DNA from 2 places in the Paenibacillus sp. G34 genome. Region 2 is predicted to be linked to the other one. Evidence: predicted binding sites of a transcription regulator. Region 2 holds the regulator's gene; the other holds the start of a gene.
What was found. Region 2 encodes CtsR, which represses protease genes until heat stress. Its sites were predicted from a motif close to ATGGTCAATAAAGGTCAAACA; they were not measured.
Positions count from the first base shown of each region.

Region 1: a site for CtsR is predicted at 13,875-13,895, ahead of clpP (ATP-dependent Clp endopeptidase proteolytic subunit ClpP). Genes of this name have one in related genera too.

Region 1 is NZ_CM166469.1:184,903-200,324, reverse strand. It holds gene AC1VYS_RS00955 (hypothetical protein) at 1-289, opposite strand, end outside; RNA gene ssrA (transfer-messenger RNA) at 399-763, opposite strand; gene smpB (SsrA-binding protein SmpB) at 1,258-1,740, opposite strand; gene rnr (ribonuclease R) at 2,015-4,825, opposite strand; gene secG (preprotein translocase subunit SecG) at 5,412-5,645, opposite strand; gene eno (phosphopyruvate hydratase) at 5,881-7,167, opposite strand; gene gpmI (2,3-bisphosphoglycerate-independent phosphoglycerate mutase) at 7,407-8,951, opposite strand; gene tpiA (triose-phosphate isomerase) at 8,953-9,705, opposite strand; gene AC1VYS_RS00915 (phosphoglycerate kinase) at 9,739-10,920, opposite strand; gene gap (type I glyceraldehyde-3-phosphate dehydrogenase) at 11,070-12,077, opposite strand; gene AC1VYS_RS00905 (sugar-binding transcriptional regulator) at 12,203-13,228, opposite strand; tRNA gene AC1VYS_RS00900 (tRNA-Arg) at 13,732-13,806, shown strand; gene clpP (ATP-dependent Clp endopeptidase proteolytic subunit ClpP) at 13,986-14,582, shown strand; gene AC1VYS_RS00890 (stalk domain-containing protein) at 14,832-15,422, opposite strand, start outside.
Region 2 is NZ_CM166469.1:5,566,489-5,581,910, forward strand. It holds gene cysS (cysteine--tRNA ligase) at 1-92, opposite strand, end outside; gene cysE (serine O-acetyltransferase) at 158-811, opposite strand; gene gltX (glutamate--tRNA ligase) at 1,324-2,778, opposite strand; gene ispF (2-C-methyl-D-erythritol 2,4-cyclodiphosphate synthase) at 2,812-3,288, opposite strand; gene ispD (2-C-methyl-D-erythritol 4-phosphate cytidylyltransferase) at 3,285-3,977, opposite strand; gene AC1VYS_RS25395 (PIN/TRAM domain-containing protein) at 4,079-5,164, opposite strand; gene AC1VYS_RS25400 (nucleoside triphosphate pyrophosphohydrolase family protein) at 5,337-5,732, shown strand; gene pssA (CDP-diacylglycerol--serine O-phosphatidyltransferase) at 5,888-6,619, opposite strand; gene disA (DNA integrity scanning diadenylate cyclase DisA) at 6,661-7,737, opposite strand; gene radA (DNA repair protein RadA) at 7,751-9,118, opposite strand; gene AC1VYS_RS25420 (ATP-dependent Clp protease ATP-binding subunit) at 9,387-11,849, opposite strand; gene mcsB (protein-arginine kinase McsB) at 12,042-13,112, opposite strand; gene mcsA (protein-arginine kinase activator protein McsA) at 13,141-13,659, opposite strand; gene AC1VYS_RS25435 (CtsR family transcriptional regulator) at 13,691-14,152, opposite strand; gene AC1VYS_RS25440 (GNAT family N-acetyltransferase) at 14,625-15,422, opposite strand, start outside.

The sequences.
Region 1 (15,422 bases), 1.1 Mb from region 2:
TTAACTCAATTGCATTGTCATTTTTATAACTTAGTCCAGTGCAAATCCTAAATTTATATGTTTTATTGCACTTATTGCATAACAAGCATTCATCAGCTACTTCTTTTAATATATTCAAAAAGTCAACAATTCTCTGCTGTGTAAAGTCTGTTCCATTATCAGTAGTTAACTTTCGTATCAATTCAGTTTGAAATTTGAATAACGAGAATAATGATCCTCCCTTGACTATTTCTCTAACTAAATTCTTATAATCTGAAATGTGTATATGGTTTTCCTTCTTAATATTCATTAAGGTCAATGTCCTCACTCCAAATCTATTAATATAGTGATTAGTATTACCAGAATAATAGATTGATATACAAAAACGGCCACCAAATGGTGGCCGTCGCTGACACTGCTAATGGAGGCGAGGGGAGTCGAACCCCTGTCCGAAGATAACGACACATAAGCTTCTACGGGTGTAGTCACAGTTTTGATGTCACCCGAGTATCGCCCCGTAACCGGCTATACGTTGGGTCAGCCTGATTGTCTTCTTCAGCACACCCCAGGCGGAGATGTGACAGCGTATCCCACTACTTGTTAGCCCCTAGTCCTGTCACATGGGCGATGCAGGGTAGAAGCACGCACACAGTTTCTTAGGCTGCGAAAGCGTAGTTTGTTTGTTGTTTGCCGTTTAATAGGCTTTAGCGTTGATGAAGCGGACGCGTCCCCACTACCCGCTACCCATGCTCGAACTATCCCCGTCGAATCCATAAACGCCCCCTCATATAAGAAGGGCTCCAGGATTAATCCGTGAATACGGAGCAAAGGTGCTGCACATCTAATCCCTCCAAGGTGAAAAGATGTTTCTTACATACTCGGCATTCCTGTCTGCTACATGAATAATCATATCACAGCACGAATCACCGATATAGTGCAGATTGCTGGAAAGCAATCCAGTGTACTGAGCGCAGATGAAAGGTTATCCAAACTAGCCAACTAACCCTGCCATCAGGCTCAATCGTCTACATATTATACCGCGTGACTCATCGGAAGTAAAGTTTACCCAGCTACAACCGTCGGTTTTATTAATTTACCCATCCTCAAGCAAACTTACGCAACCTACATAATAAAAAAGCCTCACACTCACCCATACATAGGCAAACTGCAAGACTTTTTCAATATACTCCGCCATCGACGAGCTGGGCCGTAAGCAGCTTTCATCCCTACACCATTGCGAATGAACGCAAATGAACGTTAGCGAAACCTAATTCCCTCTTAACGCGCAACCTTTTGCTTCTCGCGCAGTGCACGTTGGATGTCACGTTGAGCATCCCGCTTCGCGGCAGTGTCACGTTTATCATACTGCTTCTTACCTTTACCCAAGCCAAGTAGCAGCTTCGCGTAGCCATTACGAATATAAATTTTCAGCGGCACAATGCTGTATCCATCCTGCTTGGACAACCCAAGTAGCTTATGAATTTGCACCTTATGCATTAACAATTTACGTGTACGTGTTGGATCGAGCGGATTATGCCGGTTGCCTTGTTCAAAAGGACTAATATGCATATTGTGAATATGAATCTCACCGTTACGAATCGTTGCAAATGAGTCTCCGATGTTCGCACGACCATTACGAATCGACTTGATCTCCGTGCCGGTCAGCACCATGCCCGCTTCATACGTATCTTCAATGAAGTAGTCATGGGAAGCCTTTTTGTTCTGTGCAAGCACTTTATTCTGCCCATCATTCTTGCCCATGTCCTCACTCCTTCTTCGTAAAATTATCCCGTACCATGCTGAATCAGCATAGCATTCATGTTGCACCACAACACCTGTGCCAGACTTTAATTGTAGCAAGGACAGCTGTTAAAATCAAGAAAGAGGCGGCCTCAGCCGCCCCTCTCATTACCCTTTTCAGCTGGCGCGAAACAGCATCTCACATCGATGGTTTAAAGACCAAGGTACACATTCGCCTCCATCAATTTCCGTCATGAGTATTATTTCGCGTGTTAGGGCGTTTCTGGCTTCTCACTCACTTCTTTTTCTTCCGAACAAAAGCCGCTGTCCCGCTCCCAGCTCCGCCTTTGTTTTTCTTGCGTTTGCGACGTGGTGCTCCACCTTCTTGGGCGCCACCCGGTGTAGCATTTTCCCCGATGAAAATACCGCTAGGCGATGTATTCTTACGCTTACCTCCGCCTTTGCCACCTTTACCGCTGCCGCCACCCTTGCCTGATTTGAAGCTTCCTTCTCCGCGGCTGCTACCGTTCAGGCTACTTCCTTGGCTACGTTCACCTGATCCACTATCCTGACCCGCTGGGGCTGAGCTATATCCGCCTTTACCCGAGCCGAAACCAAAGCTCACCGCACCTTTGCCACGGCTGCTCGAAGCACCCGATCCAGCTTCACTCGCACGACGCTCACCTTTCGGTCTGCTGCTGCCTTTACCAGCAAACCCACCCGCTGATGAGCCTGCATTTGCTCCGGCATTGGACGCTCCGCCACGCCCACCGCGAGCACCTTTGCCACTCTCTTCCGCCGATCGGCCACCGCGATCACGTTTACCGCCTGCACCAGCGCTACCGCCTTTGCCGCCACGGCCTCCACCGAAGCCGCCTTTAGCTCCGCCTCGTCCACCGCCGCTTGCCGGACGACCACCTTTACCACCGCGACCCCCACGGTCAAAGCCGCCATCACGTTCTCTGCGAGGTTTCATATCGACCATCTCAAAATCAATCGTATACTCTTCCATGCTCACACGTGCCACACGAATTTTCACTTCGTCACCGATACGGAATACTTTCGAGGTACGCTCCCCAATCAATGCCATATGTTGGTCATCAAAATGGTAATAGTCATCTGTCAGCGCGCTGAGGCGAATCAAACCTTCTACAGTGTTCTCCAGCTCAATAAACATACCGAAGCTGGTTACACTGCTGATCATGCCATCGAATTCTTCGCCAACCTTGTCGAGCATATACTCAGCTTTTTTCATTTTTTCGGTATCCCGCTCAGCCTCAACTGCCACACGCTCACGTTCCGAAGACTGTTGCGCGATATCTGACATCCGGCTTGCCAAATACTCCTGACGGTTCTCAGGTAAAGCTCCTTTGTTCTCAATCACTTCACGAATGACCCGGTGAATAACCAGATCGGGATAACGACGAATCGGTGATGTAAAGTGACTATAGAATTCAGCAGCCAGACCAAAGTGACCTGACATTTCCGAATCATATTTCGCCTGTTTCATGGAACGTAGCATCATCGTGCTAATGACCGTCTGTTCTTTCGTACCGTTAATATCCTCCAGCAGCGATTGAAGCGCTCTTGGATGAATGGCGTTGCCACGTCCTTTGACTTGGTGTCCAAAATTCGCCGCAAAGGCGAGGAAATTTTGCAGTTTTTCCTGATCTGGGTCTTCATGCACACGATAGATGAACGGCACTTTGAGCCAGTGGAAATGCTCTGCTACAGTCTCATTGGCTGCAAGCATGAACTCTTCAATGATTTGTTCTGCAATGGAACGCTCCCGTTTCACGATATCGACCGGTTTGCAGTTCTCATCTACAATGATTTTGGACTCTTCAAAATCAAAGTCAACCGCCCCGCGGCGCATACGCATCGCACGTAGCTTCAAGGCAATCTCTTGCATCAGGTGGAAATCATCCACCAAGTCTTTATAACGTTCAAGCAACTCCGGCTCTTCGCCTTCAAGGATTTTGCGTACGTTCGTATAAGTCATACGTTCCTTCGTCTTAATGACACTTGTGAAAATGTCATGTTTCACAACCTTCATCTGGTCGTTGAATTCCATCTCACAAGACAACGTCAGACGATCCACCTGTGGGTGCAAACTACAGATTCCGTTCGACAGACGTTGTGGCAGCATCGGAATAACCCGGTCAACGAGATACACACTGCATCCGCGATTATATGCTTCCTGATCCAGTTTGGAGTTCTCACGCACATAGTAACCTACATCGGCAATATGCACGCCCAGACGGTAGTTGCCGTTCGGTAGTTTTTCCACGTTAACCGCATCATCCAGATCTTTCGCATCCTCACCATCAATCGTTACGATGTTCAGACCACGCAAGTCGCGACGTCCTTGCTGGATAATCTCTTCATCTGTGATGGAATCCGGTGCTTTTTCCGCTTCTTGCATCACTTCATCCGGGAAAGCTTCAGGCAGCTGATGCTTGCGAATGACCGATAAAATATCAATACCCGGCTCATCCTTGTGACCCAGAATCTCAATAATTTCACCCTCAGCGGCTGCACGGCCTTCTGGGTAACTGACAATCTTGGCAACAACCTTCTGACCATCTACTGCACCAGCAAAATTCGTACGTGGAATGAAAATATCACGATTAATCCGTTTATCATCCGGAATTACAAATCCGTACACTTCGTGGCTCTGAAAAACACCCACTACCTGTGTAATCGCACGCGTCACAATCCGTACAATTTCACCCTCCAGCCGTCCACCGGACGGTCCTTGGGACGTCACTTTAACGAGTACGATGTCGCCATTCATTGCACTTTTCATATCATTCGCATGGATATATACATCCGGGTGCTCGCGATCCTCTGGAATCAAAAAGGCGAAACCTTTCGCATGTGCCTGTAGACGTCCTCGCACCAGATTCATACGCTCTGGCATCCCATAGCGATTGTTACTGGTCAGCAAAATTTGGCCGGATTCCTCCAGCGTATTTAACATAATCAAAAAGGCTCTGAAATCAGCAGCATCCTCAATCTGAAAGTGCTGTTCCAACTCCTGATAGGTCATCGGTTTATAAGCGGTCTCCCGCATGAAGTCAAGCAATTGTTGTTCGGTTATCATTAGTTTTCACCTCGGGAAACGTAAGAGTATAGTCTGATTTCATCTCTTTATGTATCGGAATTTGTGCCGTATTCATGCAGGTACGTTGTAGTCACCATGTAGTAAAATGCGATAATTACCGCGCCCTTACTATCTCATACCCTAGTATACACGAATTCAATCCAGCCCATCCGTAAGCTTCACAAAAAAGCATCTTAGTCTGTAATCGCTGGCAATCAGCCACATGAATGTTCTCTTTCAGACAGTTTATGCAGCAACTGATATACCCGATCTAATCTGGATCAGCTTTTTCTAAAGCAAACTACAATAAAAGTAAATGTAATTAAGATACACAAGACAGATCACTACAGATATGCCAGCTTTACTCGGGATACACACAGATATATAGAAGGGGGATTTAAACAGAAGTAAATACATACCAAGTACCATCAGGTACATGAAGGATTTTAGTAGCAGAACGGTTTTAAACACTGGTAAACTTTGGATGAATAAAATTCTATTAAAAAACCTCCGTTTCTGCACGAAACGAAGGTTTATCCGTTAAGCCATTGGCTTCAGCTATTCGGTTTCTTGCTGTAACTGTAAGTTACTTCGAAACGATCGTAACAATAACAGCCAAGATCATAAATCCTGCACCCAGTACCACCGTTGCACGTTGCAAGAAAAGATCCAATCCGCGCGCTTTCGTTTTACCGAAAAGATGTTCCGCACCACCGGAGATGGCACCCGCCAAACCAGCGCTTTTCCCGTGCTGCAGCAATACTACAGTGATTAGACCGATCGAGAAAACAACGAGCAGCAATTTCAAAGCAATATCCATTCTTTCCACCTCCTACCCATGTGGGCATAACATCTGACCATAAAAACAGTTACTTTAATTGTAGCATAGCTATAGGCGTGATACAAGTAGTACACCGCACCCTATTTCCCTTAAATTTCAAAATTGGACACCAAGTATTCATATATCTAATACATCCAAACTGTACAGCACCATATATGATCATAAAAAAAGACAAGCCGGTTACCCGGCTTGCCCGAAAAGCTGTATGCACAGCTTATTTTTTGAGGTTGTAGAATCCTTTAAGACCATTGTATTGAGCAAGCTCATCCAATTGATCTTCGATGCGAAGCAATTGGTTGTATTTTGCGATACGGTCTGTACGGGAAGGAGCACCCGTTTTGATTTGACCCGCGTTTGTTGCAACAGCGATGTCAGCGATTGTGCTGTCTTCGGACTCACCGGAACGGTGGGAGATAACAGCTGTGTATCCTGCACGTTTAGCCATTTCGATTGCATCGAATGTTTCAGTCAATGTACCGATTTGGTTTACTTTGATCAGGATGGAGTTACCGATACCTTGCTCGATACCTCTAGCAAGACGCTCTGTGTTCGTTACGAACAAGTCGTCACCAACGAGTTGTACTTTGTCACCCAATTTTTCAGTGAGCAATTTCCAACCATCCCAGTCATCTTCGGACATACCGTCTTCAATCGTGATGATTGGGTATTTCTCAACCCATGAAGCCAGAAGGTCAACATACTCAGCGGATGTGTAAGATTTACCTTCACCAGCCAAAGTGTATTTACCATCTTTGTAGAACTCAGTGGAAGCAACGTCCATACCCAAGAATACGTCAACACCTGGTTTGTAACCAGCTTTTTCGATTGCTTCGATGATTGTAGTGATTGCTTCTTCGTTAGAACCCAGGTTTGGTGCGAAACCACCTTCGTCACCTACAGCTGTGTTCAAACCTTTGGAGCTCAATACGGATTTCAGGTTGTGGAAGATCTCTGCGCCTACGCGAAGAGCTTCTTTGAAGCTTGGTGCGCCAACTGGCAATACCATGAACTCTTGTACGTCGATGTTGTTGTCCGCGTGCTCACCACCGTTGATGATGTTCATCATTGGTACTGGCAATGCTTTCGCGTTGAATCCGCCCAGGTAAACATACAGTGGCAATTCCAGAGCGTCAGCAGCAGCGCGAGCTACAGCCATGGATACTGCCAGGATTGCGTTTGCGCCCAATTTACCTTTGTTTGGCGTACCATCCAAAGCGATCATCAATTTGTCGATACCCAGTTGATCCAACGCATCCATGCCGATAACTTCTGGAGCGATGATTTCATTTACGTTTTTAACAGCTTGCAGAACGCCTTTACCGAGGTAACGGGATTTGTCACCATCGCGAAGCTCAACTGCTTCGTGGGCACCAGTGGATGCACCAGATGGAACGATTGCGCGTCCGATTGCGCCGGACTCCAGGTATACTTCAACTTCAACTGTAGGGTTACCGCGGGAGTCGAGGACTTCGCGAGCGTACACGTCAGAAATAATAGTCATGAGTGATAATCTCCTTTTAATTTGGAATTTATTTTAATACGTTCAGAATAGGTGAGTTTCACCAAGCCACTCCGCATGCAGTACCATCTTCCGATCGCTGTTATCCCCTGATTCCTTTGAACTTATTTTCATAAGTTGGAATCCTGTGATAAAGGCGAACGCTAACGCTTCTTCAGATCGGTTCTGCCCGCTTCGTTCCAGGTTCCACTCTGTCTTATTCGACAACCTATTAAAACGAATTACTTACGGGTAGCAATAACGGATGTTCCCGTCATTTCTTCCGGTTGTGGCAATTGCATCAGGTCAAGAATCGTTGGCGCGATATCGGCCAATATTCCACCTTCACGAAGCGTTACATTGGAATCAGTCACGATAAATGGAACCGGGTTCGTGGTATGAGCTGTGAACGGACGTCCTTGCTCATCAAACACCATATCCGCGTTACCATGATCCGCAGTGATCAGCACCACGCCGCCTTTGGCAAGTACCGCGTCTACAACGCGACCCATGCACTCATCCGTCACTTCAACCGCTTTGATCGTTGGCTCCAGCATGCCGGAGTGTCCAACCATGTCAGGGTTAGCAAAGTTCAGGATAATTGCGTCATGTTTATCCGCTTCAATCTCACGGACTGCTGCATCGGCTACTTCATAAGCGCTCATCTCTGGTTGCAGGTCATACGTTGCCACCTTAGGTGAGTTAATCAGCACGCGAGTTTCGCCCGGAAGCTCTACATCACGGCCGCCGCTGAAGAAGAAGGTTACGTGCGGGTATTTCTCCGTTTCTGCAATACGCAGTTGTTTTTTGTTGTTCTGTACCAGCACTTCACCCAGCGTATTGTCGAGGTTTTTAGGCGAGTAAGCCACATAACCTTCAACCGTTTCGCTGAACAACGTCAGGCACACAAAGTGCAAGCCTACAGGGAACTTCGGCCCACGATCGAAACCGCGGAAATCGGAGTTCGTGAATACTTGCGACAACTGGATTGCACGGTCAGGACGGAAGTTCAGGAAGATAACGGAATCGCCACTCTCTACCAGACCTACCGGCTCACCATCCGCTTGAACGATAACCGTTGGTTCAACGAACTCGTCAAATACGGATTTCTCATACGATTCTTCAACCGCTTTGAGTGGATCAGTGTATTTCGGTCCATCGCCGTAAACGATAGCGCGGTAGGATTTCTCCACACGCTCCCAGCGTTTGTCACGGTCCATAGCATAATAGCGGCCTTGAACCGTTGCGATTTTACCTACACCCACTTCATCAATCTTAGCGATCAGCTTCTGCATGAAGTCTTTACCGCTGTCCGGCATAACGTCACGGCCATCCAGGAAGGCATGAATATATACTTCATTCATTTCTTCTTTTTTGGCCAGATCCAGCATCGCGAACAAGTGGTCGATGTGACTATGTACGCCACCATCGGACAACAAGCCGTAGAGATGAAGCTTTTTACCGTTCTGTTTCGCTTCGCGCACCGCTTTGACAAGTGTTTCATTGTCGTAGAACTCGCCGTCACGAATCGATTTGGAGATACGGGTCAAATCCTGATATACGATCCGGCCGGCACCAATGTTCAAGTGACCTACCTCGGAGTTCCCCATTTGGCCTTCTGGCAAACCTACAGCCTCACCGCACGCAGTCAAAGTTGTATGTGGGAACTGGCTCATATAACGGTCATAGTTCGGTTTTTTGGCTTGCGCTACCGCATTGCCTTCCACCGTGTTACGCAGACCGAAGCCATCCATAATGATCAGTGCTACAGGTTTTGGAGCTGTCATCTTACTTCGCCCCCTCAACAAGCGCGATGAACGAAGCCGGCTGCAAGCTGGCACCGCCAACAAGTGCGCCGTCGATGTCGCTTTGTCCGAGGTATTCTGTTACGTTTTCCGGTTTCACGCTGCCGCCGTATTGAATACGAACTGCATCTGCAACCTGCTCGTTGTACAGATCCTTCACCAATGTACGGATGTAAGCAATAACTTCATTCGCATCTTGAGATGTGGAGGATTTGCCTGTACCAATCGCCCAGATTGGCTCATAAGCGATAACGACTTGTGCCGCTTGCTCTGCAGTCAGACCAGCGAAAGCCGCTTCGGTTTGCACTTTGCATACGTCTTTTGTTTGGTTTGCTTCGCGCTCTTCAAGCGTTTCACCAAGGCAGAAGATTGGAGTCAATCCATGACGGAATGCTGCATGCAACTTTTTATTGACAGTCTCATCGGTTTCCGCAAAATACTGACGGCGCTCCGAGTGACCGATAATCACGTAATCAACACCCAGTTCCTTCAGCATGATCCCGCTGATTTCACCAGTGAATGCGCCGTTGTCTTCAAAGTGAAGATTTTGTGCACCGATTTTGATGTTAGTGCCTTTCACAGCTTCTACCAGGGATGGCAGGTTTGTAAAAGGTGCGCAGATTACTGTTTCTACGCCTGCGACTTCCGCTTTTCCTTTAACTTCCTGAATGAAGTCATTGGATTCGGAAACCGTTTTGAACATTTTCCAGTTACCCGCGATAATTGGTGTTCTCATTGGTCTCAACTCCTTCATGCTATAGCTTAAAGCTTACTTGTCGTTCAATGCAACTACGCCTGGAAGCACTTTGCCTTCCATGAACTCGAGCGATGCACCGCCACCTGTAGAGATGTGGTCCATTTTGTCAGCCAATTTGAACTTCTCAGCTGCTGCTGCAGAGTCACCACCACCGATTACGGTGTATGCAGATGTTGTAGCGCAAGCTTCTGCCACTGCACGAGTACCGTGGGAGAATGGCTCGATTTCAAATACGCCCATAGGTCCGTTCCATACAACCAGTTTGGAGTTTTTAACTACGTCAGCGTAGATCTCACGTGTTTTAGGACCGATGTCGATACCTTCCCAATCTGCAGGAATGTCGCCAACTTCAACGATTTTTGTGTTTGCGTTCGCACTAAAGTCGTCAGAGATTACGATATCCACTGGCAGGTAGAAGTTTTTGCCCAGTTTTTTTGCTTTTTCGATAAAGCCCAGTGCTACATCCAATTTGGACTCATCCAGCAGGGATTGACCTACTTCGTGGCCTTGAGCCTTCATGAATGTGTAAGACAAACCACCACCGATGATTACGTTGTCTGCAATGTTCAGCAGGTTGTCGATCACATCGATTTTGTCTTTTACTTTGGAACCACCGATGATTGCTGTGAAAGGACGCTCAGGGTTGGAAATAGCTTTACCCAACACATCAAGCTCTTTTTCCATCAACAAACCGGACACTGCTGGAAGCAAGTGAGCGATTCCTTCTGTCGAAGCATGTGCTCTGTGAGCTGCGCCGAATGCATCGTTAACGAATACATCAGCCAGTTCAGCAAATTGTTTTGCCAGTTCCGGATCGTTTTTCTCTTCGCCTGCGTGGAAACGAACGTTTTCAAGCAACAATACGTCGCCATCGTTCAATGCTGCGACTTGAGCTTTAACCGCTTCGCCAACGGAATCATCCGCTTTAGTAACCGGTTTACCCAGCAATTCAGACAAACGCTCCGCTGCTGGCGTCAAACGCATGGATTCTACAACTTCACCTTTTGGACGTCCCATGTGGCTCGCCAAGATCACTTTTGCACCTTTTTCGATCAGGAAGTTGATCGTAGGCAGTGTTGCACGAATACGCTTGTCATCTGTAATTTTACCATCTTCGAGCGGCACATTGAAATCTACACGGACGAATACCCGTTTACCATTCAATTCGATATCACGTACACTTTTTTTGTTCATCTCTATTTCCTCCGCACCCATGTATTTGGTGAACCTTTCAAGAGCTGAATCCCTTGTCAGTCCTGGTGTTCATGAGAAATTTACTAAATATCCATATATAAAGAGCGGAAACAATAACAATCTGTTTCCGCTCTATGTTATTACAGATATTACTTGATCATTTTTGCAAAGTGCTCCAATGTGCGAACCAATTGAGCTGTGTAGGACATTTCGTTGTCATACCAAGCTACAGTTTTAACCAGTTGTTGGTCGCCAACAGTCAGAACTTTAGTTTGAGTTGCATCAAACAGGGAACCGAAAGTGATTCCTTGGATATCGGAAGATACGATTTCGTCTTCAGTGTATCCGAAAGTTTGTGGGTCGGAAGCTTCTTTCATTACTGCGTTAACTTCTTCAGCAGTAACTTTTTTGCCCAGAACAGTTACAAGCTCAGTCAGGGAACCAGTAGCTACTGGTACACGTTGAGCCGCACCATCCAATTTACCTTGCAGTTCAGGGATAACCAGACCGATTGCTTTAGCAGCACCAGTTGTGTTAGGGATGATGTTTTCAGCTGCTGCGCGAGCACGACGGAAGTCACCTTTAGGGTGTGGAGCATCCAACGTGTTTTGGTCGCCAGTGTAAGCGTGAATTGTAGTCATCAAACCTTGAACGATTCCGAATTTGTCTTGCAGTGTTTTTGCCATAGGTGCCAGGCAGTTTGTTGTGCAAGATGCGCCGGAGATTACAGTTTCAGTACCGTCGAGAATTTCATGGTTTACGTTGTAAACGATGGTTTTCATGTCGCCAGTAGCTGGTGCGGAGATAACAACTTTCTTAGCTCCACCTTTCAAGTGTTTCTCAGCTGCTTCTTTCGTTGTGAAGAAACCAGTACATTCCAGAACGATGTCTACACCCAGGTCTCCCCAAGGCAGTTCTTCAGGGTTACGGTTAGCAAGTACTTTAACTTCTTTGCCGTTTACTTTGAAGAAACCATCATGTACTTCAACATCGCCATCGAAGCGACCTTGAGTTGTATCATATTTGAGCAAATGAGCCAGCATTTTAGCGTCAGTCAAGTCGTTGATTGCTACAACTTCAATGCCCTCTACATTTTGAATACGGCGGAATGCCAAACGACCAATACGTCCAAAACCGTTAATACCTACTTTAATCATGAGTAAGTTCCTCCCAAGTTTTGATTAGTTTTTTATGAAACTATATATTCAAGACAGACGGTGAAGTCCGTCAAGACAACAAGAGTTAAGTTTAAAAATAAACCATTTCATCTCTGGTAACGATGTTATTCCATTTCCGCAACGATGACTTCAGCCGCAGCCTCATCAATAATCAGAATATCTTCCTGCCCGAACCGCAGCACGGAATGAATGGCAGCTGCCTTGCTTTTGCCGCCCGCAATACCAATGACAACATCGGTGCGTTCAATATCCTGAAGCCGCATACCCAGTGTAAGCATGGTATGTACCACCTCACCCTGACCATTGAAGTAATACCCGAAAGACTCCGATACGGCCCCTTGCTCCTGAAGTTCGTCGATGATCTCCGGTGCAAGCTTGCGTCTCTTCGCCATCTCCACAGCATCACCAATGCCATGGATAACGATGCGTGATTGCCTGATCAGCTGTAAAATCTCCTGAACACCCGGGTCCTGGATCAGCGATTCATAGGCATGGTCACTAAGCAAATCCGGTACATGCAGGAGTTTGTACTGAGCCCCTGCCCGTTTTGCCATGGTGGATGCAATCGTATTCGCCTGTATTTCCAGGCTTTCTCCCAATCCGCCTCGTGCTGGTACAAACCAGACACCCTTCAGCGAAGTAGGTGGTGTGAGTTGTTCTGCAACACCTGCCGTTGTTGATCCGCCTGTAACGGCAACAACGTCGTTATCATTCATAATACTGCCGAGAGCCTTCGCTCCGGCTCTTCCAAGTTCCCTCTTGGCAAAAGGAGATATATCCGAATCGCCAGGAACTACAACTACCTTTTGCAGACCGTAGGCTTGCTTGATTCGTTCTTCCAGCTCGGATAATCCAAACAGCTCTTTCGCGACAGGTTCTAACTGCTGCAGCAGATTGTAACCCGCCTCGCTGATCTTCATCCCCGCACTGTCAATTTCGATAAGTCCCTGAGCCTTTAACAGATCGGTCTCAGCTCTCAGAACCCGCTCGGTCATCTGCATGGAATTCGCTAACGTTCTCCGCCCAATCACATCCGATAACATAATTTGGTGCAGAATCGTATACCGCTTTTTCAAAACATCCATGAGATCGGGCAGAAGCTGCTTTTGCACTTCTAAGATCGTTCGCATGCTTTCCACTCCCGCAAGCTTCTTGTTCCATCCAAGCTTCTATCATGGCCTCAAAATGTCCCGGGTTAACTTTTTAAGTCCCACGTTTATTCTACCTAAAACTGACGCGAGATGCAAGTGTTTCGATTGCTTATTTCGACAAGGTAGCAGGCGTTTGTACGCGCCTATTTTCACAACCTCTGTACATCGAGATAAGGAAATGAGAGTCTCACACCATATATAGAAGAAACCCCTACATAACATCTATATCTTGCTGTGATTCATTTTCATAGGGCATGTCCAAAACCTCTTATAGCATGTACTGAAATACAAGCTTTATCCATTCTTCTTCATCATGATCATTTCCGCAACAATTCAAACCATCTGTAGAAGAGCACGGCCCATTCATGGAAGATAACGTAAATCCTTTCATCCTAAGGAAAACTAGCATCATTTCCACCCACAGCAACTGCTTGCAATTCACCAGTGCATAAGCTATAATCATTATTGCTGTCACATGATGTGCGCCCGTGGTCCAATGGATATGACGTAGGCCTCCGAAGCCTGAGATCCAAGTTCGATTCTTGGCGGGCGCGCCACTTCATTTTTAACAGCTCATAATGCATTTAACCAACGAAACCGAAAAGGTTTCTTTTTTTTCAAAGTTAGTTTGACTTTCTTTGACTTTTTGTTTGAGATTGTTTATGATGTGGTTAATACGGTAACAGTTTAAATATAAACACCATTTAACATTTACATTTCCGAGGAGGTTTTTCACGTGAGTTATATTCCAATGGTCGTTGAACAGAGCAACCGGGGTGAGCGCGCCTATGATATTTATTCCAGATTGCTGAAGGATCGTATCATTTTCCTTGGCAGCGACGTGAATGACGTTGTAGCGAATGCCATCATGGCACAGATGTTATTCCTGGCAGCGGAAGATCCGGAGAAAGACATTCACCTATACATCAACAGCCCAGGCGGATCCATCACAGCGGGTATGGCAATCTACGATACCATGCAATTCATCAAACCGGATGTATCTACGATCTGCGTAGGTATGGCGGCTTCCATGGGTGCATTCTTGCTGAATGCCGGTGCAAAAGGTAAACGTTTTGCGTTGCCGAACAGTGAAATCATGATTCACCAACCTCTTGGTGGTGCACAAGGTCAAGCGTCGGACATCGAAATCCGTGCACGCCGCATTCTGAAAATGCGTGATACCTTGAATCGCATCATCTCCGAGCGCACAGGTCAACCTCTGGAGCGTATCGAAAAAGATACAGATCGTGACTACTTCATGAGTGCTGCTGAAGCAGCCGATTACGGTATCATCGATAAAGTAATTCAAAACGTTGGCTCCCAAGGCATCTAAGCTTTAGCAGCCTGGAGACAACGAGATTAAGCGCAGCGCGGGCATCACCAGAATATAGGTGAGCATGCCCTGCGCTTTTTTCTTTCAAACAGGCAATATCACCACCCGTTAGCCGGGTGTGTTGCCTGAACAATAAGAAGCCCCCGTCATCAATCCTTTGACGGAGGCTTCTTGTTTATTATTTTTCACAAAGGACGATATAAGTGCTCTTGACTTTAATTTATTGATTTCACCTAGCCTGAGACGAACTCACTTGTCAGACATTACGTTGCTAAACGGCGCTGTGCCCTTAGGCAGAATTTCCTTATACGTGAATTTGATTTCAGGGAAACCTTCCGCATACGCTGTGTACTCATACAACTGGAAGAATACCACTGCACCTGTTGGCGTCACGTAGAAATCCTGGTCTTTGTTCAATCCCTTGTAGCCGCTCAGGTATCCTGTGTTTGCTTTTAGTTGCTCGCCAACCTTTTTGCTGATCGTTTCACGCATGGATTTGCTGTTTGCAATCACATCATCCAGTGTCAGCTCTTTACCTGTATCAAGCGCAAACGTGTGACCTGTTCGGTAAGTCATGCCATGTGCTCCTGCGTAGTCCTCATAACGTTGAGTGATCAGACCTAACACACCGTTCTCATTGTACGTCACCACATACGAAGCTTCGAATGCATATGGACGATTTGCCGTTGCTCCACCGAATTCAGACGTTTGTTTTTTGAACGCAGCAACAGCGGTGTCTACTTCATCTTTGAGCACTTTGTTAATCGCCGCTTCGGCCTCTTTGCTCGCCAGTCCACTCACTTGCGGATATTGCACACTCACCTCAGCATTTTTAACGGT
Region 2 (15,422 bases):
GGTCCGCATACATACATTTTTACTTTACCAGGCTCTTGTGGGACAAACTCCTCTTTGGTGCGACTCATCGTATTATAAATCTGAAGTGTCATAGTCACTTTCCTTTCATCCTAAACTGCTTTTTACTTGATTTCATGGTTTATGTTCATCAATGGAGTTATGTGCACTTCTCCGATTCTCGCGTATTTTGCAAAGTACGCACTTCCTCCTGCAGTCGTTCAATCTCACGCTGCATGCTACGTAAAGAGTCAATGACCGGATCGGGCAATTGTTGATTGAGACGATCCACCCGTCGTCCATCCTGCTTGACGATTCTGCCTGGGATTCCCACCACCGTACTATTTGCAGGAACTTCTTTCAATACAACGGAATTCGCCCCGATGTTGCTCTGATCCCCGACACGAAATGATCCCAGTACCTTTGCGCCAGATGAGATAACCACATTATTACCAATCGTGGGGTGTCTCTTTCCTTTTTCTTTCCCTGTTCCCCCAAGAGTTACTCCTTGATAGATCACGACATCGTCACCAATCTCACAGGTTTCTCCAATAACAACACCCATACCGTGGTCAATGAACAAACGCTCTCCAATCGTAGCCCCGGGATGAATCTCTATCCCTGTCATAAACCGGCTAACCTGTGATATGAACCGGGCGAACGAATACCATCTTCGTTTGTATAGATTGTGAGCAAATCGATGGGCCCATATGGCATGCAACCCCGAATACGTAAATACGACTTCAAACCAACTCCGGGCGGCCGGATCATTTTCAAAGACCGTCTGAATATCGGATCTGATCTTCTTGAACATGCTCGTTCCCCTCTTGTTCCGGTTCTCGTCCTCCGGGTTCGCCGGACGGCGTGTTCCTTGGTATTATACTTGCGCACTCGCCTAAACAAAAAACGCCCCTGCAGCACGAAGCTGCAGAGGCGTTAGTCGCGGTCCCACTCTGCTTGGCACATTCTTGAAAAGAATGCGCCCTCTGGCGGTTCGGTAACGAGAACCAGTCGTCGCCATCTATCCTGACGTTTCCCTCTATCCTGTGGACAGAGGCGGGGCCGGATTCGACAGTGCAGCTCACGGGTGCATTTCAGACTGCTGGACAGTGGACGGCTCACAGCCACCACCCGTCAAACAGATCCAATATCTGTTCGCGCGCGGGGCCATCCTCTCTGGGTCTGTCCGGATCAGCTTACTTCTCCCGGTCTTTGCTGTTCTATATGAACGTATTATGACAATTCAACCTTGTGTTGCTATTATAGCGAAAAGCCTTTGGACTGACAACCGGCAGAATCCAATTACATAAGTTGAACAATGAAAACTTACACTCGTGCCAGCAAACGCTGGATGACAGTGTCACGGCCCAGTAGCACTATGGTCTGATTAAGATCACGTCCATGTGTCTGTCCGGTCAAAGCAACGCGGATAGGCATAAAGAGCTGTTTGCCCTTGAAGCCTGTTTCCTTCTGCACTTCTTTGATCAGAGCAGCCATTTTACTTGGGGTAAATTCGTCACTTGCCTGTACTTTATCCGCAAATGCCTTCAATACGGTTGGAACCTGCTCTTCAGCAAGCACCGCAGCGCCTTCGCTTTCCAGTTCAACCTCTGGACGGAAGAATACTTCGGACAGTTCCACGATATCGGATGCAGCATTCATCTGTTCCTGATAGAGGTGTACGAGCGTATATGCCCACTCTTTTTGTTCAGATGACAGCTCCGCAGGTAGACGTCCCGCTTTTTGCAGATGCGGTATAGCCATCTCGGCAATTCGTGCAGGGTCCGCATTTTTGATGTAATGGTTATTCAAGTGCGCCAGCTTGTGTGTATCAAATACAGCCGGGCTTTTGGATAGACGCTTCGTATCAAAGATAGAGATCAACTGCTCTTGTGAAAAGATTTCTTCTTCCCCTTCCGGCGACCAGCCAAGCAGGGAAATGAAGTTAAACATCGCTTCCGGCAGATAGCCGAGCTGATCATATTGCTCAATAAACTGAATGACGGATTCATCGCGTTTACTCAGTTTTTTGTGATTTTCATTCACGATCAGCGTCATATGACCGAATTGCGGCGGCTCCCAGCCAAGCGCTTCATAGATCATCAGCTGACGCGGCGTGTTGGAGATATGATCCTCCCCACGCAGTACGTGGGAGATCTTCATCAAGTGATCATCCACGGCAACGGCATAGTTGTACGTGGGAATGCCGTCCTTTTTCACAATGACAAAGTCGCCTGATTCCTTGCTATTGAACGAGATTGTGCCTTTGACCATATCGTTGAATGTATATGTGCGGTCTGCTGGTACACGGAAACGAATGCTCGCCACGCGGCCTTCCGCCTCAAACGCTTCGATCTGCTCCGGTGTCAGGTCACGGTGTTTCCCAGAGTAACGCGGAGTTTCTCCACGAGCCGACTGTTCTTCGCGCTCCTGCTCCAGCTCTTCTTCCGTGCAGTAGCAACGATAAGCCAGACCTTTGTCCAACAGTTCTTGCGTGTATTTGTGATACAAATCCAAACGCTCAGTCTGACGGTACGGCCCGTATTCTCCGCCTACATCAATACTCTCATCCCACTCGATCCCGAGCCATTTCAAGTACTTCAGCTGGCTTTCTTCTCCGCCTGCAATGTTCCGCTTCACGTCCGTATCTTCAATACGAATGATAAATTTTCCGTTATTATGTTTGGCATACAAGTAGTTAAACAGCGCAGTACGAGCGTTCCCGATATGCAGGTGTCCCGTTGGGCTTGGTGCGTAGCGCACCCGAATTTCTGTGCTCATATGATCCCCTCCGTCTCTAATTGATTGATAATATCACACACGTACCAGGCATACAACGGATTGGGCTGCAATTCCCTCTCCCCGTCCAGGAAACCCAAGTTGCTCTGTTGTCGTTGCCTTCACGTTCACTTGTGTTATATCTGCTTCCAGTGCTTTGGCAATCACCTCAGCCATCTGCGGGATATACGGTGCCATCTTAGGCTTCTGGGCAATAATCGTTGAATCGATATTTCCAAGCTTATACCCGCGATCCTTCACTAGCTGCCATACGTGTTCGAGTAATTTCAAGCTGTCGGCATCCTTGAATTCCGGATCGGTATCCGGGAAATGCTTGCCGATATCTCCAAGTGCCAGCGCACCAAGAATAGCATCGCTGATGGCATGCAGCAGCACGTCTGCGTCCGAGTGACCCAGCAGCCCTTTTTCATAAGGAATAGTTACCCCGCCAATAATACACGGTCTACCCTCAACCAACTGGTGCACGTCAAATCCTTGTCCTACACGTATCATCGCTTCTTCTCTCCCTCAAGCCAAAACGCGGCATACTGTAAATCTTCCGGTGTCGTTAGTTTGATGTTGGTATAACTGCCTTCCACAACCTTAACCGACATTCCCTGGCGTTCAGCCAGCATGGCATCATCCGTCCCCAGAAACCCGTCCCGTTCCGCGGATTCATAAGCCTCCAGCAGGGAAGAAAGACGAAAAGCCTGCGGGGTTTGAATGCTCCACAGACTGCTGCGATCAGGTGTCGCTGTAACTACACCTTCCGCATTCACTTGTTTAATCGTATCCTTCACCGGCACAGCCAGCACAGCACCTCCGCCTGATGAAGCGGCAGCCATACAGTCTCTGATCTGCTCTCGGGTCACAAAAGGACGCACCCCGTCGTGAACAAGAACACCTTCGGTGCCGAGAGCCCGAAGGCCCTCATGAACCGAATGCTGTCTCTCTTTCCCTCCGGGGATCACGCGGACACGCGTTTCCAGTTGGTATTCTTTTACCCATTCCAGGCATCGTTCAACATCTGCAGCGCCAGTAACAAGAATCATCTCACGGATCTCGTCAAGAGCCGCAAATACTTCAAGCGTATGTATGAAAACGGGCTTGTCCTGTAGCAGCAAAAACTGTTTACTCTCGGTCGTTCCCATTCGGGTTCCCCGACCTGCCGCCACAACGACAACGCCCCAACCTTTATCCATGCCGCAATCCCTGCCTTGTCTGTCAGTTTATCGCCGGACGACACTTCATATCAGATCTGATGTCCATCATCGTACAACGATACACTACCCATCATACCGCTTTATTGGGCTTTTTCCAACAGTTTCGGCTTGGCAAAAATCATTCGTCCCGCAGACGTCTGCAGCACACTGGTCACCAGCACTTCCATCATCATGCCGATATACTCCCGTCCACCTTCGACTACGATCATCGTTCCGTCATCCAGATAGGCTACGCCTTGCCCGTGTTCCTTGCCGTCCTTAATAATCTGCACCATGATCTCTTCTCCTGGCAGCACAACTGGCTTCACCGCATTTGCAAGATCATTGATATTGAGCACCGATACCCCTTGAAGTTCACAGACTTTGTTCAGGTTAAAATCATTGGTGACAACCTTGCCCTGAAGCACTTTGGCGAGTTTCACCAGTTTGCTGTCCACCTCGGAAATTTCTTCAAAATCTCCTTCGTAGATCAATACCTGCACATCAAGCTCCTTCTGAATTTTGTTCAAAATATCCAGGCCACGGCGACCGCGGTTACGCTTAAGCAGATCCGATGAGTCTGCAATATGCTGCAGCTCTTCCAATACAAATTCCGGGATAACAATCGTGCCCTCGATGAATCCGGTTTTGCAGATATCTGCGATTCTGCCGTCAATAATGACGCTGGTGTCCAAGATTTTATGTTCTTCCATTCTTCGCTGCTCTTCAGGCTCAGGGTGCCCCCATCGTCCTGACTTCCAGAATGCGGCCAGATCGTCTTTCTTGGCCATAGCCAAACTATACCCGGAATATGCCGCAATCACGGTCAGGGCTATCTGGAGCACCTCTCCTGCGCTTCCGAGCCAGGTCAAGCAAGGATACAGCAGCAATGCAAACAGTAGTCCAGCTACGATGCCTGCCGCGCCAGCAGCAAGTTCATTCATGGGAATTCTGGCTAAGGAATCGATACCACTGTTTAATCTGTTGGCCATCACTGTGCCGCCGATCGTGCATACGGACATAAAAAGTACTGCTCCCAGCAGTGTTGATACGCCAGCTCCCAGCAATCCCGCGGACTGAATCCATTCAGCCATCCAGGGAATAGACTTGCCTGCCAGATGATAAGCCGTGTACCCGAACCATGCGCCGCACAATCCAGTAAAAGTTAAAATGCCTTTTCTCCACATGAGTTCCTGCACCTCCTCAATCATTCTTCATCTTCATATCCAGTATGATCCAATTTTTGAAAAGCTAATCGCGACAGCATGAAGTTTTTGGAAATGTTGCATTCGTCAGTTGAAAGTAAGACTTTTATTGGCATATAATGAATTCAATTCATATCCCGAGGTGAGTAGCAAAATGAGTACGCTAAGTTTACAGGCTTTTCAGGATCAAGTTTCCGAACTGTTGCTGCGCCATCGCAGCCTGATTGATGTACTGTCCAAAACGGGACAAGCCGGAGCCTCTGTTAATCGCGCAGTGTCCAAAGCCATTACCGAATGCGGCTGCATTGAGCTGCACGCCACCAAACAGCAGTACGCTCCCGAGAGTGGTATTTCTCAAGCCAAAGGTCTGCTGGAAACCCATGTGGAAGGTGAGTTGTGTGAGAATTGCAAAGAGGTGATTAGCGCCGAGTTGGGCCGAAATCTGTTCTATATGTCTGCACTTTGCAATCTGCTGGACATCAATATGGAAGAGGTTGTGAATCACGAATCACAGAAATGTTCGACGCTTGGGATGTTTAATCTGTCTTAGTTAATCGGTCTCTCGTTACTTGGTCATAGATCAAAGAATACAAACCAAAAAGCACGTACACTCCTTGTTAGGAAATGTACGTGCTTTTTTAATTTTTTTTGCATTGGCTCTCGGGGATCTTTCCGAGTGGGTAAGTTCGCTAGAAGCCCTGCATTTTAATTGTCAGAAGATCGCGATGACTTTCTGTCCTTACGTTTTTTCGCACGATTGCGAGAAGCTGCAGTTCTTACACTGTGTCTCATGCCATATAGAGCATATAACACTAACGGAATAAATATCAGCTTGGAGAGTTGATCTGGAAAAAGAACAGCTAGCGCAACCGCAAGCAACACAACCCATGGAGCGATCCAGATTGCCTTGCGAGGCAGTCCGACTTTTTTGAAATTGGGATATTTCAGTGAGCTGACCATCAAATAAGACAACAGCAGCGTAGCAATCATCATACTAATGGGTCCGATATCCTTGTGAAACAGGGACAGCGTAGCCAGTACACCGCCTGCAGCGGGAATAGGCAAGCCTGTGAAATACCCCGGAATGCCCGGGCGCACGTTAAATCTCGCCAAACGAATCGCACCACAGATCGGAAAAGCCGCCGTTGCGATCCAGGCAAAGATCGGCATGGAATCCTGAAAAGACACCATGAAAATAATCAACGCAGGCGCTGCACCAAAGGATACCATATCAGATAATGAATCCAGCTCCTTGCCAAATTCACTTTGTGCATTCAGTGCTCTTGCCACCCGCCCATCCAGACCGTCGAGCAGCATCGCAATGATAACCATAATCGCGGCTGAGCTATATTTTCCGTTAATGGCCAGCAAAATAGCCAGCATACCAAGAAACAGATTTCCTAAGGTAAAAAGATTTGGAATGAATCTGGTTAACATGTTGCTTCACCTCATCCATTAGAAGCCGTTATAAGCCAATCCTACATCTGTCTGTCAATAAACATCTGCTCTTGCAGACGTTTGAGGCCTTCCTTGATGGTACGGGCACGAACCTCGCCAATGCCGTCCACTTCATCGAGTTCTTCAATCGTTGCCATGATGACATGAGGTAATTGCTCAAATTGATCCACCAGGTTATGAATAATTACATTAGGCAAACGAGGGATCTTATTTAATACCCGATATCCGCGCGGGGCAACCGAATCTTCAGATGTTGCCGCAGAAGAAGGATAACCAAGGAGCCGTACAATATGATGTGCATCAAGCAATTCATCGTCCGACAATCTTTTTAAGCCCATAATAATTTCACGAATCTTGTCGTCGCTATCATCCCGTGCATAGTCTTTATACAGTAGCCATGCTTCTTCCTCTGTAGTACCTACGAGTTCTTCCATTTGCATGGAAATGAGCCTTCCTTCGTTCCCCAGTTCATCAATGTACCGTTCAATCTCCGTTTTGATCCGCAGTACCATTTCTGTTCGCTGAATAACATTAACCACCTCAGGAATCGTCACCAGCTCCTCAAATTCGGAAGCACTCAGATTCGTAAGAGATTGCTTCAAGACGGCTTTATACTTTTCGAGCGTTTGAATCGCCTGATTGGCTTTGGTCAAAATAACCCCTATTTCCTTAAGCGAATATCTAAGGGTTCCCTGGTACAGGGTAATAATATTCCGGCGCTGTGAGATGGAAACGACCAATTTGCCGGTTTGTTTCGCTACTCGCTCTGCGGTCCGGTGACGAATGCCTGTCTCTGAGGAAGAGATGGAGGAGTCGGGAATCAGCTGTGTGTTGGCATACAAAATCCGCTTCAAATCCTCACTCAGAATAATGGCACCGTCCATTTTGGCAAGCTCATACAGGTAGTTCGGGGAGAAATCACAGTTAATCGAAAATCCCCCATCCACCACTTCCATTACTTCAGGGCTGTATCCTACAACAAGCAGTGCGCCCGTCTTGGCGCGCAGCACATTTTCCAGACCTTCGCGGAAAGGTGTACCTGGTGCGATCAGCCTTAACAAATCATTCATATTGTCCAGTTGGCTTGAATCCTTCATCTTGTTATGCCCCCTAATCTAAAGCAACCGCTAGTGCATCTGCCACGGTATTCACACCGATCAGTTGTATCCCGCGAGGATGTTTCCAGCCCTTTAAGCTTTTTTCTGGTAAAATAACTCGTTTGAAGCCCAGCTTCGCGGCTTCTTTCACACGTTGTTCTGCCCTGGATACGGCACGAACTTCACCCGTCAAGCCAATCTCGCCAAAGATGACATCATCCGGCTTGGTTGGCACATCTCTCAAGCTGGAGGCAATGCTAACTGCCACAGCCAGATCAACCGCTGGTTCATCTAGCCTTACACCACCAGCCACGTTCAAGTAGGCATCCTGTGTCTGCAGGAACATGCCCATCCGTTTTTCCAGCACCGCAATGATCAGATTCAATCGATGATGATCTATCCCTGTTGCCATCCGCCGGGGAGAAGGGAAGTGTGTCGTGGAAATCAAAGCCTGCAACTCCACCAGCAACGGCCGTGTACCCTCCATACTCGCTACAACGGTAGATCCGGCTACGCCGAGTGGACGTTCAGATAAAAATAGCTCTGAGGGATTACCGACTTCACGAAGACCGTCTTCTCCCATTTCAAATATGCCAATTTCGTTGGTGGAACCAAATCGGTTCTTCACCGCGCGAAGAAGACGATACGTGTGATGTCGTTCTCCTTCGAAATAAAGCACGCAGTCCACCATATGTTCCAACATGCGGGGGCCAGCGATGGCACCTTCTTTGGTAACATGCCCTACAAGAACCGTTGCAATGCCTCGGCCTTTGGCAATCCGCATGAATCTGGACGTGCATTCCCTTACCTGTGCTACACTCCCTGGTGCACTGGTAACTTCGGGCAAATATACCGTCTGAATGGAGTCGATGACAAGAAAATGCGGCTGGATCTGATCCACCGCTTCCTCTACCCGCTCCATATTGGTTTCACACAGCACATACAGCTCCGGCGAAAGTGCACCTAGACGGTCTGCCCGTAATTTTGTTTGCTTCACGGATTCTTCCCCAGACACATATAAAACTCGTAATCCCGAGTGGGTTAGTGCATGAGAAGTCTGTAACATCAACGTTGATTTACCAATTCCCGGGTCACCGCCCACTAGAACAAGCGAACCTGGCACAATACCGCCGCCCAATACACGGTTCAACTCCCCGATTCCAGTCTGTACACGCGGCTCCTGACCGCTATCTATATCTATGATAGGAAGCGGTTTATCTTTACTGTCAAACAGAGGAGAATTTCTCCCTTGTGTTTTGACCACCGTTTCGGTTTCTTCTATCATTGAATTCCAGGACTGACAACCAGGACATTTTCCGTACCATTTGGGGGCTTCATAGCCGCATTCCGTACATTGAAACTTGGTTTTTACTTTGGCCACTTCAGCACTCCTATAGATGATTTTATAACAGCATTTTGCATTATTCGACGAATTTTGCTCATTCCCCCTAACCTTCAGGGTTACTAAAAGTTTACCATTGTTTGAGATTTTTCGTAAAGGATTATCGCAAACTTTACACATGTTCCTGGTGAATTACGCTACATTTCAATCACAACTCCGGTACATATGAAAAAATCCTTCTCGGCGGAAGCCGAGAAGGATCAGAACATGCCTATAAGCTGCTTTCATTCAGCCGCTCATCCCATATTTATTTCGTTTCAATTTCCTCATTGGACGGAACTGATGCCTCTTTTTTCGTTACAGACAATGCACCATTCTCTTCATCGATGAGCAACGAATCCCCTTTGGTAACATTACCTGTGAGCAACTCTTCAGACAATTTGTCTTCAATATGCTTCTGAATTGCCCGGCGAAGTGGACGCGCACCGTAAGCAGGATCGAAGCCAGCTTTCGCTAAGAAGGCCTTAGCGTTATCGGTGAGCTCAAAGTCAACCTCGTATTCATTGAGACGTTTACGTAGTTCCTCACTCATGAGAGTAACAATCTCAGCGATGTGTTTCTGTTCGAGTGAGTGGAACACGATAATCTCATCGATCCGGTTCAGGAACTCAGGACGGAAGCTTTTCTTCAGCTCATCCATCACTTTGCCCTTCATGTTATCGTAATCTGCCCCTGCATCCACAACTGCGGTGAAGCCAAGCGTAGAATTACGTTTAATCGCTTCTGCACCCACATTGGATGTAAGGATAATCAGTGTATTGCGGAAGTCAACGACACGACCTTTGGAATCGGTCAGACGACCATCTTCCAGCACTTGCAGCAAAATGTTGAATACCTCAGGATGTGCTTTCTCCACTTCATCCAGCAGGACAACGGAGTACGGTTTGCGACGAACTTTCTCTGTCAACTGACCGCCTTCTTCGTATCCAACATATCCTGGAGGCGCTCCGACCAGTCGTGATGTGGAGTGTTTCTCACCATATTCGGACATGTCAATCCGGATAACGGCATTTTCATCACCAAACATCGCTTCAGCAAGTGCACGAGCAAGCTCGGTTTTACCTACCCCAGTAGGGCCTAGGAAAATAAATGAACCCATTGGACGTTTTGGATCTTTAAGTCCGGCACGTGCACGACGAACAGCACGGCTTACCGATTTAACTGCTTCATCCTGCCCGATAACCCGTTCATGAAGAATGGACTCCAAAGTCATCAAACGTTGTGTCTCTTCTTCCTTCAGCTTGTTCACCGGAATTCCTGTCCAGTTGGCCACCACTTGAGCGATATCCTCTGGAGTAACCTCGGAATCAGTACGTCCTTGTTTTTCTTTCCATTGGTTTTTGGTTGTATCCAGCTCTTCACGGATTTTTTGTTCCGTATCACGCAGCGCCGCTGCCTTTTCGAACTCTTGGCTTTGAACCGCGGCATCTTTTTCCTTACGGATATCTTCCAGACGGCTCTCCAATTGTTTCAGGTTTGGCGGAATAGTATATGAGTTCAATCTCACTTTTGATCCAGCTTCATCAATCAAGTCGATCGCTTTATCCGGCAAGAAACGATCTGTGATGTAGCGATCCGACAATTTAACGGCTTGCACAATCGCTTCATCCGTAATTTTCACGCGGTGATGCGCCTCGTAACGATCACGCAGACCGTGCAGAATTTGAATGGCTTCTTCCGGCGAAGGCTGATCTACCGTAATCGGTTGGAAACGACGCTCCAGCGCAGCATCTTTCTCGATGTATTTGCGATACTCATCCAATGTCGTTGCACCGATGCACTGTAATTCTCCACGAGCGAGTGCCGGTTTTAAAATATTCGAGGCATCGATAGCACCCTCAGCACCACCTGCACCAATCAACGTGTGCAGCTCATCGATGAACAGGACAATGTTGCCGGCCTGACGAATCTCATCCATGATTTTTTTCAAACGGTCCTCGAACTCACCACGATACTTGGTTCCGGCTACAACCGAACCCATATCAAGCGTCATTACCCGTTTGTCGCGCAATGTTTCAGGAATTTCGTTAGCGATAATTTTCTGTGCAAGCCCCTCAGCAATAGCTGTTTTACCTACACCAGGCTCACCAATCAATACCGGGTTGTTTTTGGTACGGCGACTCAATACCTGAATAACACGCTCGATTTCCTTGCTACGACCAATAACCGGATCAAGGTTATTCTCTCTGGCATAAGCCGTAAGATCGCGAGCTAGGCTGTCCAGTGTTGGTGTGCTTACATTGGCAGGTGTGCCGTTGTGACTTGATACTGCTTCGCTGCTGCCCAGCAATTGCAGTACTTGTTGCCGTGCTTTGTTTAAGCTGATGCCGAGGTTATTAAGCACACGTGCCGCAACCCCTTCACCTTCACGGATCAATCCGAGAAGAATATGTTCTGTGCCTACATAGGTGTGACCGAGTTTACGAGCCTCATCCATGGACAGCTCAATGACTTTTTTAGCACGCGGCGTATATGCAATGTTCGTAGGTTGCTCCTGGCCACGGCCAATTAGCGTTTCTACTTCATCCTGAATTTTTTCCAATCCGAGTCCCAGGCCGATCAGTGCTTTGGCAGCAATGCCTTCACCTTCACGAATGAGGCCGAGCAAAATATGCTCTGTACCGATGTTATTATGACCGAGACGGACAGCTTCTTCCTGCGCGAGTGCGAGCACCTTTTGGGCCCGTTCCGTAAATCTTCCAAACATCATATCTCCTGCACCTCCATGGTTTTGGATAAAACGAGGGGATTAAATCCATTGGACAACCCTTCGTATTCTTCATATCATTTTTGTTTGCAGCCATGCTGCGAATAAAATCATTGGTGGCTCCATTAAAAGCGAAAGCCTTAGTATATAAAAGCCGCAAATGCGGCATGAAACCGATATTAGTGTTCAGGAAGTTTATCCAGAACTTTTAGCTGCATTGATCGTATCACGAATTAACTGAGCTCGATAGATGTCACGCTCATCCGTACGCATATCGCCAAACGTTTTTTGCAAAAAACCTGGTTGCGTCATCACGTTCAGCTCATTCATTACAGGTATGGATAGCCCATCCAGCAAACCAAGATCTACACCGAGCCGGACATCAGATAAGCGCTGCGCCGCTTCCTTCGTGTCTACAATGGCCGCATGGGACAAGATTCCGTAGGAACGCATCACACGATCTGTAATACGCAGTCTCGAATCGGTAATGAGTCGTTCTCTGGCTGTACGTTCATGACCAATCATCTGTAAAACTACACTGTGCAGATTGTCGATCACTTCTTGTTCCGTTTGTCCAAGTGTAATCTGATTGGAGATTTGGAACAAGTTACCCATCGCCTCGCTGCCCTCTCCGTAAATTCCTCGAACCGTTAATCCCACTTGGGATACGGCACTCAGAATACGGCCGATTTGCTGTGTCATAACGAGTGCGGGAAGATGCATCATGACAGACGCTCTGACACCTGTTCCAACGTTGGTTGGGCAACTGGTCAGATAACCTCTGCGATCATCAAACGCATAATCCACGTGCGCTTCAAACGCATCATCTATAGCGGAAGCTTTCTCCCAAGCCTCTTTGACCTGGAACCCCGGATAGAGGCACTGGATACGCAGATGATCCTCTTCATTAATCATAATGCTTACCGATTCATCCTCACTGAGGATGACAGCCCCGTTTGTCGATTCATTTGCCAGACTCGGACTAATCAGATGTTTCTCCACCAGCACACGCTTGTCGAGTTCGTCGATATCGATCAGATCAAGTGTAGTAAAATCACCAAAGGCGTGTACGTCATCGTACTGAAGTACTTCGCTCAGTTTATTCAGCACCTCTTCCGATTGCTCATCCGAAGCCAGCATCGGAAACGGGATATGCTGAAGGTTACGTGCAATACGGACACGACTGCTGATCACGATCTCTGAATCGGCTGCATCACTGCGCATCCACTCACTGAGCGCCTTCTCTGTAAAGCGCAGATTAGGCATCATGCTTCCCTCCTACTTATGACAAACTTTACTCCTGAGCTATTTCTTTTTCAAGTTCACGGATTTGATCACGAATCTGAGCTGCCTCTTCGAATTCTTCTTGGGCAATGCTCTGCTTCAGATTTTGCTTCAGATCAGCAATCTGTCGTTTCACCTTAATGCGTCCGCCCGCTCTGGCAGGAACTTTACCCACATGAGACGTGCTACCATGCACTCGTTTGAATAATGGGTCCAGACGACTGTCAAAGTATTTATAACACGAACTACAGCCGAAACGGCCAACTTTGCTGAACTGGGCATAAGTCATGCCGCACTCTTCACATTGCAGCGTCTTGGCAGGCGCAGCACCTGAACTCTTGCCTGCCGGATCAAAATCAAGCAATCCTGACAGCAGATTGTGAATGGAAAATCCTCCTGATGTTCCAGGGATCATCTCGCCCTTCTCACGGGCACATGATTCACAGATATGAAATTCCGTCTTCTCTCCATTTACAATTTTCGTGAAATGAAGTGTTGCCGGACGTTTATTACATTCTTGGCACAGCATATAGATGTACCTCCTTTGATCCCGATAGTTTTCATTTACCGAGCAAAGATATTAACATCGCCTTCAACATTCTGGCACGAATTTGATCCCGGTAAGGAAGTTTGACCATAAGAACTTCTCTCGACACAGCCGCACGCATCAACCCGGCTTCCCGCTTGCTTAAGAAACGCGCTTCTTCCAGTTGATAGATCAAGCCTTCCGCAGCAGTCTGTCCAATCTCCTCACCAATACTATGATGAAGATGGTTGTGCAGAGCGGATTGGGCAGGTAATTCAATGCGCTGTATACGAACATATCCACCACCGCCACGTTTACTCTCTACCAGATAACCTTTTTCCAGAGTGAAACGGGTGCTGATGACATAATTGATCTGGGAAGGTACACATGAAAACTGATCTGCCAGATCATTACGCTGAATTTCAATCATTCCTTCGGGACTTTCATGCAAAATACCCTTCAGATATCGTTCGATAATATCAGAGATATTACGCATCCAATCATCCTCCACTGTCTGAAACGTTAAGTCAATAAGGACCCACACGCCCCCACAGAGTACACCTTCTCCACCCATTTAACCACTCAGAGAAACAGCGAATCTTGCCACCTCGGATGTTAAACAGGAGAACAAAGGAAGCACGAAGGTCCTTTAATATCTCCTTGATCTCCAATGACATGTATCTGAACCACGATACCTTTCATCAGAGAGCAATAAGAAAGCCGAACATCATATCACAGTTACAATAGTATGTGTTTAACCTTCAGTTGACTTTGACTTTCTTTGACTTTATATACATTATAGCATATTTTAATGGTTTGCCAAGTGGGGGCACTATTCATTTTTTACGATTTTACACGAAATATTCGCCTGACACAAAAAAACCTCTCCCGGACATCGGGAGAAGTTCTGATTGCTTTCAATTACGCTGTGTATCTACTTGGATCAATAATACTTGATATCTGCAGGCTTAAAAGAAATCGAGCAAATAGGTTTCACGATATGGAATAGCCTTCTCCAGCGCTTGAATCGCGGTATCCGTGCCTTCCATTCTACCGATCTGTGCCATCTCTGCTGGTCTGCGATACCCCATTAACATCGCTGTGAGTGATTGGATGCTCAGTCGAATGGTTTGATCCAGCGGACCTTCGTGTACTGATTCTGCCTTTTTCCATATCGAAGCCGTTCCGTTCATTGCCACATTTAATTCCCATACCCCTTCATTCCAAGGAGCATATGCATCTTCGACTTCAAGGCAGATCTGTACGGGCGAGTCCTGACTTGCAAAAGGGTACTGCGAAATAAACTGCTCCACGCTCACGATTCGTGCCATAAAGTAAGGCATCACTTCTTGCCCAATCCGTGGATTGTCCAGTTGAAATGCAAGCATATCACTTGCAGGCGCTTGTAAAGTCACCTCGTCAATCATCGAATCATGATTGGCAATGAACGTCCACAGCCCTTGTCTCGCCTCTTCATTCAGATGGACCATTTCGCCAATGGTAAATTTGCTTTCCTTTACCTCGTAAAATACATAACCCTGCGGTTCTCCAGCTTCATCATAATATACAGCTTGCTTGCTACCCTTTTTAACAAATACCGAATTCCCCCACCAAGCGTCATCCCTATTTAACGTTCCATTATAACGCGCGGCATAAGCATCATAGACCTGCTTCAATACTGCAAGTTCAGGATTTTCCCGTTTTATCGTACCTGGAGTTTGCTTTTTGGCTGGCAGTTGCGACGTAGATAATTTGTATTTCTTATA